3 regions of the Blautia sp. AF14-40 genome follow, and region 2 is predicted to be linked to each of the others. Evidence: riboswitches for the same ligand, from Rfam matches in the RefSeq annotation. Region 2 holds a riboswitch; each other region holds the start of a gene.
What was found. Region 2 has a riboswitch for thiamine pyrophosphate ahead of DWW13_RS11240 (TenA family protein). Riboswitches for the same ligand answer to the same signal wherever they lie in the genome.
Positions count from the first base shown of each region.

Region 1: another riboswitch for thiamine pyrophosphate. It lies ahead of thiM (hydroxyethylthiazole kinase); the one in region 2 lies ahead of DWW13_RS11240 (TenA family protein).
Region 3: another riboswitch for thiamine pyrophosphate. It lies ahead of DWW13_RS12115 (energy-coupled thiamine transporter ThiT); the one in region 2 lies ahead of DWW13_RS11240 (TenA family protein).

Region 1 covers NZ_QUHK01000018.1:49,571-51,837, reverse strand. Annotated here, with positions in the region: gene DWW13_RS12760 (Gfo/Idh/MocA family protein) at 1-663, shown strand, start outside; TPP riboswitch at 1,041-1,152, shown strand; gene thiM (hydroxyethylthiazole kinase) at 1,279-2,100, shown strand; gene thiE (thiamine phosphate synthase) at 2,087-2,267, shown strand, end outside.
Region 2 covers NZ_QUHK01000014.1:53,706-55,972, forward strand. Annotated here, with positions in the region: gene DWW13_RS11235 (relaxase/mobilization nuclease domain-containing protein) at 1-664, shown strand, start outside; TPP riboswitch at 722-821, shown strand; gene DWW13_RS11240 (TenA family protein) at 1,046-1,720, shown strand; gene thiD (bifunctional hydroxymethylpyrimidine kinase/phosphomethylpyrimidine kinase) at 1,717-2,267, shown strand, end outside.
Region 3 covers NZ_QUHK01000016.1:63,514-65,780, reverse strand. Annotated here, with positions in the region: gene DWW13_RS12125 (L-fucose/L-arabinose isomerase family protein) at 1-231, opposite strand, end outside; gene DWW13_RS12120 (DUF4867 family protein) at 340-957, opposite strand; TPP riboswitch at 1,110-1,219, shown strand; gene DWW13_RS12115 (energy-coupled thiamine transporter ThiT) at 1,285-1,953, shown strand; gene DWW13_RS12110 (SpoIIIAH-like family protein) at 2,025-2,267, opposite strand, start outside.

The DNA.
Region 1 (2,267 bases), on a different contig from region 2:
GAGGCCATAGCGCTTGCAAAAGAAAAAGATGTCATCATCGGAGAGGCAATGACGATTTACCATATGCCGATCTACAAAGAGCTGAAAAAAATTCTCGACTCCGGCCGTCTCGGCAGAGTCAATCTGATCACGATGAACTTCGGCAGTTTCAAAGAGTACAACATGAAGAACCGCTTCTTCAACCGGAATCTCGCAGGCGGCGCGATGCTTGATATTGGCGTATACGCACTCTCCTTCCTCCGCTGGTTCTTCGACTCCAAGCCGGATCAGCTCCTTTCCCAGGTAAAGCCCGCTCCGACCGGTGTGGACGAGCAGGCCGGCCTCCTTCTCACCAATCAGGAAGGACAGATGGCAAGTGTGATGCTCTCTCTCCACTCCAAACAGCCGAAACGCGGCATGGTTTCCTGTGAGAACGGATTTATCGAGATCATGGAGTACCCGCGTGCCTGGGAAGCAAAAATCACAGACGCTTCCACCGGCGAATCCGAAATCATCAAAGCCGGTGACAACGCCGATGCACTCGCCTATGAGCTCGCCGACATGGAACGCGCCATCAATGGAGATGCATCTGCCATGCACCTCGACTACACGAAGGACGTCATGGATCTGATGACCTCCTTCCGCAGAACCTGGGGCTATACGTACCCGGAGGAAGAAAAATAAAATTCGCACATCAAAAGCCCCTGCCCGGCACACATCAGATGCCGGGCAGGGGCACTTCTTTTCACCTGCAATACTCTGCAATTTTCTTTTTCAGTAATTCCGCATCAATCGGCTTTGCGATATGTACGTCCACGAGGATCAGGTCGAAGGTGTATTCCGGGCTGTCCTGGTAGAGTTCAAGCTTCTTTGTTCTTCCATCGTTTCACCCGTCTTCCACGCATATTTTATACTTCATTTTACGCTGATATTATTTTCTCTGTCAACCCAAATAACATTACATTTCCAATATTTTGCATGTCTTTTTTATTTTTCTGAATTTTTTTAAAATCTTCCGTTTTTCTCTTGCACAATTGTTTTTATGCGTATATAATTGTCTGCAGAAAGCAAAGGGGAGCTCGCGTGCGAAGCGGGCTGAGAGTAGGATGCATCTCCTAGACCCTGAACCTGATTTGGGTAATGCCAACGTAGGGAGATACGATATGCACATTTTCTGCAGATATACCTCCACGTATATCTGCTTTTTTAATCTCTATGAACACATCATCAACAGGTTCTTCCAGTACCACAAGGGAATTTGCTTCTGCAAAAATACTCACACAGGAGGAACAAAAAATTATGTTAGGCACTTGTCTTGACAATGTCAGAAAAACAACCCCTCTCGTACACAATATCACAAATTACGTTACAGTAAACGATGTCGCCAATATTCTGCTGGCATGCGGCGCAAGCCCGATCATGTCCGATGAACCGGAGGATGTCGAGGATATCACCTCCATCTGCGGCGGTCTGAACATCAACATCGGAACGCTGCACAGAACGAGCATCGACGGCATGTACCGTGCCGGTGCAAAAGCAGCTTCGCTCGGCCACAAAATCCTGCTCGATCCAGTCGGCGCAGGCGCAAGCCACTTACGTACTTCGACCGCAGTCGGACTGATGGAAAAAATCCCGTTCACCGTCATCCGCGGAAATATTTCCGAAATCAAAACACTGGCACTCGGAAGCGGAACGACAAAGGGTGTTGACGCAGACGTTGCCGATAAAGTAACAGACGAAAACCTCGACAGCGCCGTTGCTTTTGCAAAAAACTTTGCGAAAGATCACAACTGTGTTGTCGCCATCACAGGAGCGATCGACCTCGTTGCCGATGCTGACACCTGCTACGTGATCCGCAACGGACGCGCCGAGATGGGAAGCATCACCGGAACAGGCTGCCAGCTCTCCGGCATGATGACCGCTTACCTCGTTGCCAACCCGGACGAGCCGTTAAAAGCCGCTGCTGCCGCTGTCTGCGCGATGGGACTTGCCGGCGAGATCGGCTGGAGCCATATGAAACCGGAAGACGGCAACTCCACCTACCGGAACCGCATCATCGACGCCATCTGCCACATGGACGGCGAGATGCTGGAGAAAGGTGCAAAGTATGAAGTGCGATAAAAAAGGCCTGCTTTTATATGCTGTGACAGACCGCAGCTGGCTGAACGGCGAGACACTGTACAGCCAGGTGGAAAAGGCTCTGCAGGGCGGCGCAACGTTTATCCAGCTCCGCGAAAAAAATCTTGACCAGAATCACTTTATGGAAGAGGCACTGGAACTGAAAAAAC
Region 2 (2,267 bases):
ACAGGCCATCAAAGAACGAATTGCCGGTACACGGACAGTAAAATCCCACCATACTTTTTCAAAAAAACCGGTTTCCAAAGTTGGATTGCTGGTAGATATAGAGGCTGCAATCCGTTCCGGCAAAGGTCCCGGTTATGAGCGTTGGGCAAAAGTGTTCAACTTAAAACAGCTTTCCCAGGCAGTGCTCTACTTAAAAGAACATGGCGATATGGGTTATGAGGATCTTCTGGAAAAAGCCAACGCCGCTACCACTAATTTCAATACCTTATCCGTTCAAATTAAAGATTTAGAGTCAAGAATGAACGCCAATGCCGAGCTACAAAAGCAGATCGTAAACTATGCGAAAACGCGGGCTGTCTATGTAGAATATCGCAAAGCCGGGTACAGCAAAAAATACCGAATAGTACATGAGGCTGAAATTCTGCTGCACCAGGCGGCAAAGAATCATTTTGACGAGCTAGGAATCCAAAAGCTCCCCTCTGTTAAATCTCTCCGGGAGGAATACACCGATCTTCTGGAACAAAAACGGAAAGCCTATTCTGCCTATAAGCAGGCCAAAAATGATATGAAAGAACTTCATAATGTTCGGGCCAATGTGGAATACCTATTAGAGATTTCTTCCCCACCACAACCGCAGCGCAGCACAGAAAAATCCCGTCAATAAGGTTTGCTAACTTGAATTCTATAGACCTTGACTTTCCGGGACTTCTTAACTATAATAATACTCAAGCAGGGGGACTACCTTGTAGTTGAGAAGGTTAAAACCTGACCCTTTGAACCTGTTGGCTAATACCAACGCAGGGAGCTAAAGAATACAGATTCGTATTTTTTGGACATTCTCTGTTTTGGGAATGTCCTTTTTTAATTGAATAAGATATGATATGTGTTTGCGAGGGAACTGAACAAGTTGAAAAAGGTAAGACCTGACCTCTGGACCTGTCGGCTAATACCGGCGTAGGGAAGCAATTTCTTACGCTCGTATTGCGTCTGAAAGAGCTTCTAATTGTTTTAGAGGCTCTATTTTTTTATTTCAGGAGGAACAAACATGGCATTTATGAAAGACATTTTAACCCGCAACATCCCCATTTGGGAAGAATGTGCAGCTACCCCATTTGTGCAGGAAGTGCAAACTGGAAAGCTACCTCTTGAAAAGTTCAAGAGATATATGATTCAGGATAGTATCTATCTGAAAAACTATGCCCGTATATACGGCAAGGCAATTTTTCATGCTGATACATTAAGAGAAATTCAGCTTTACTATTCCATGCTGAATTTTGTAAATGATACGGAATCAGAAGTGCGTCTGGATTATCTAAAGCAGTTTTGCATGACGGATAATGATATTGAACTGATCGCTCCTCTGCCTGAAAATCAAAATTACATTGATTTCATGTTTGAGATTGCGTCACATGGAAAGAATGAAGAAATTTTAATGGCGGTTCTTCCCTGTATGCTAAGTTACAGCTATATATTCCGCAAATTGGCGGCTGTTCCTACAAGCAGACAGTCAAGATATTGGGACTTTATCAAAGATTATGCGGATGAACAATATGCAGAAAGCTGCAAAGAATGGTCTGCTTTTGCAGAGCATAAATGTGCCGGGTTATCAGTAGCAAATAAAAAGTATCTGGCTGATATTTTTGAAAAAGCAAGTTTGTTAGAGCTTGCTTTTTGGAAGATGGCCTATCGGAACGAGAGAATGGAGGAAAATGCAAAATGAAAAAAGTATTGTCCATTGCCGGATCAGATTGCAGCGGAGGTGCAGGTATTCAGGCTGATTTGAAAACTTTTTCTGCTCACGGTGTATTTGGAATGAGTGTTATTGTTTCTGTTGTTGCAGAGAACACCAGCCGTGTTATCGACATCCAAGATATTACCCCGGATATGATTGAAAAACAGATTGACGCCGTATTTGAAGATATTGAAGTGGACGCAGTAAAAATCGGTATGCTTTCTACACCAGAATGTATGAAAGCGGTGGCAAAGAAACTATTACAATATAAGCCCCAAAATGTCGTAATCGACCCGGTTATGTATGCCAAAAATGGCTGCCCATTGATGAATCCTACGGCGGTTTCCACCTTGATAGACACAGTAATTCCACTGGCCGATGTACTTACTCCGAATATTCCAGAGGCAGAGAAAATAGCAGATATGCAGATTTCCACAGTTTCAGATATGGAGGCTGCCGCAAGAAAAATATATGCCATGGGTTGTAAGGCGATTGTTGTCAAGGGTGGACATCATATAGGAAATGCTGTTGATGT
Region 3 (2,267 bases), on a different contig from region 2:
CTCCGGTCCGAAGTTTCCAAGGTATACAACAAGTGCATCACACTCTGCTTTTTTCAGGTCTTCGAGTGCGTTCATCATGTCGATTTCATTCTCGACGATGATTGGACATTCGTAGATTTCTCCGTCGTATGCTTTTACGACTGCTTTTCTTCTGTTCTCGGAAAGGCTGTTCGGGAAGCAGTCACGGCTTACTGCAACGATACCTAATTTGATTTCCGGTGTATTGTTGATCATTTTTGAAGATCCTCCTTTTTGGGTTTTCTTGGTTTTTGGTTTCTTTTTATGTTCAGAACTGCTCTTTTGGGGCAGTGTTTCTGATTTCTGGTTTTGTCTCTGGTTTTATTTTACCGAGAGGTTTTCTCCTTTGATGCCTGCTACGCTTCCGGCGATGTTTGCATCCGGGTGGCTTAAGAGCCATTTGTTTCTGGCGAAGAGCAGGTCGTCTTCCGGGGTGTGTTTTTCTTCCAGGGTGATGTCGGTATTGGTTCCTTTTGGAAGGACTACGACGCATTTGAAGCCGCTGGCTGCCACGTTGCATGGTGCGTAGTGGAGGGTGGTTGCGTAGACTTCAATGGTGGTTCCGGCCGGGATTAAGAAGGCCTCCATTTTGGATGAGTCGTAGGTGTGGTCTTCGGTGATGTCCTGTTCTTTTCCGAGGATCAGGATCAGGTCGGTTACGGCGATGTTGATTTCGCTGTCGCGGTGGTATTCTACGGCGTTCAGTAAATGGTTGTGGCCGTTGCAGTAGCCGATCTGGATCGGCATGCCGCCGTAGAGGCTGTCGGATACGGACTGGGCGCTTTTGCAGGCTTCGAGGCTTTCAATGGAAGGCTCGTAGACTACGTCGTCGGAACATGGGGTCTCGGACATGGCGGTGATGATGTCGCTGACGTCGAGGTCTTTGATGACTTTGCCGTACTGGCGGAATGCTTCGTCTGTTACTTTCAGAATCTGCATTGTGTTGGTGCTCCTTTCGTACAATTAGTTTAATGATTGAACTAATTGTAATATAGCACTTGTATGTACTTCTTGTCAACATGTATTTGGATGAAAAAACGGACAGGTTGACAAATAAGGGGGAGGTTGGTATACTTTAATACGTTAAAATAATATGACGCTAGGGGAGCCTTTGGCTGAGAACGTGGGACAGGGATAAGCTCACGGACCCTCACTACCTGAACGGGATAATTCCTGCGTAGGGAAGCTGGAACGTGGTTTCGGAGGTGATTCGGGACTGTGTTTTTATGTGAGCCCCTCCAAGCGGAATGCGAAGGAGGTTTTTTTATGAGTTTTTTTGTTACTGCTGACGGCGGACTGACGACGGCCGGTTATGTTGGATGCGTGGTGCTGATGGTGGCGCTGGTGGTGATTGCTTCGGTTCTTTCTGCTCAGAAGAGTAAGGGGACGGGAATGGATGCAAGGAAGCTGGCATTTTGTGCGATGGGGATGGCGCTGGCGCTTGTGACTTCGTATGTGAAGGTGTTTGAGCTGCCGTACGGGGGATCGGTTACGTTGTTTTCGATGCTGTTTATTGTGCTGATTGCGAACTGGTATGGGGCGAAGACGGGTATTCTCGTTGGTTTTGCTTATGGACTGCTGCAGTTTATCCAGGGGCCGTATGTGCTGTCGCTGTTCCAGGTGTGCTGTGATTATGTGTTTGCGTTTGCGGCGCTGGGTGTGGCCGGATTCTTTGGAAAGAAGAAAAACGGGCTGCTGATCGGGTATATTGTGGCTGTGCTGGCGAGGGGATTTTTCCATACGTTAGGCGGGTATCTGTACTGGATGGATTATATGCCGGAGAATTTCCCGCAGTCTTTGAAGGCGCTGTATCCGATTATTTACAACTACAGCTATCTGCTGGCTGAAGGTGTACTGACGGTGATTCTGATCTCGCTGCCGCCGGTGAAGAAAGCACTGCAGACGGTTGCAAGAACGGCACATGGTGCAAATTAAATAGAATTACGTGAAAAAATCCGGAAACGCATGATTTTGCGTTTCCGGATTTTTTACGTGGATATCAAAATTTACTGAGCACTCTCCTCTGCGGCTGTGTCGGCGGCGGAGCTCATGGGGGTGATGACGATGTTTTCTACGCCGATTCCGGTTTTGCGGGTTACGATGTCTTCGATCTGGGCACGCTGTTCCTCGGTTACTTCTTTCATCGGAACGACGATGTCGGCGGTTTCGCCGGTCAGGTTTACGACGACATCGTTGAAGCCTTTGGCTTCGAGGAGGAGTTCGGTTGCCGACTCTTTTTCTACGAGTTC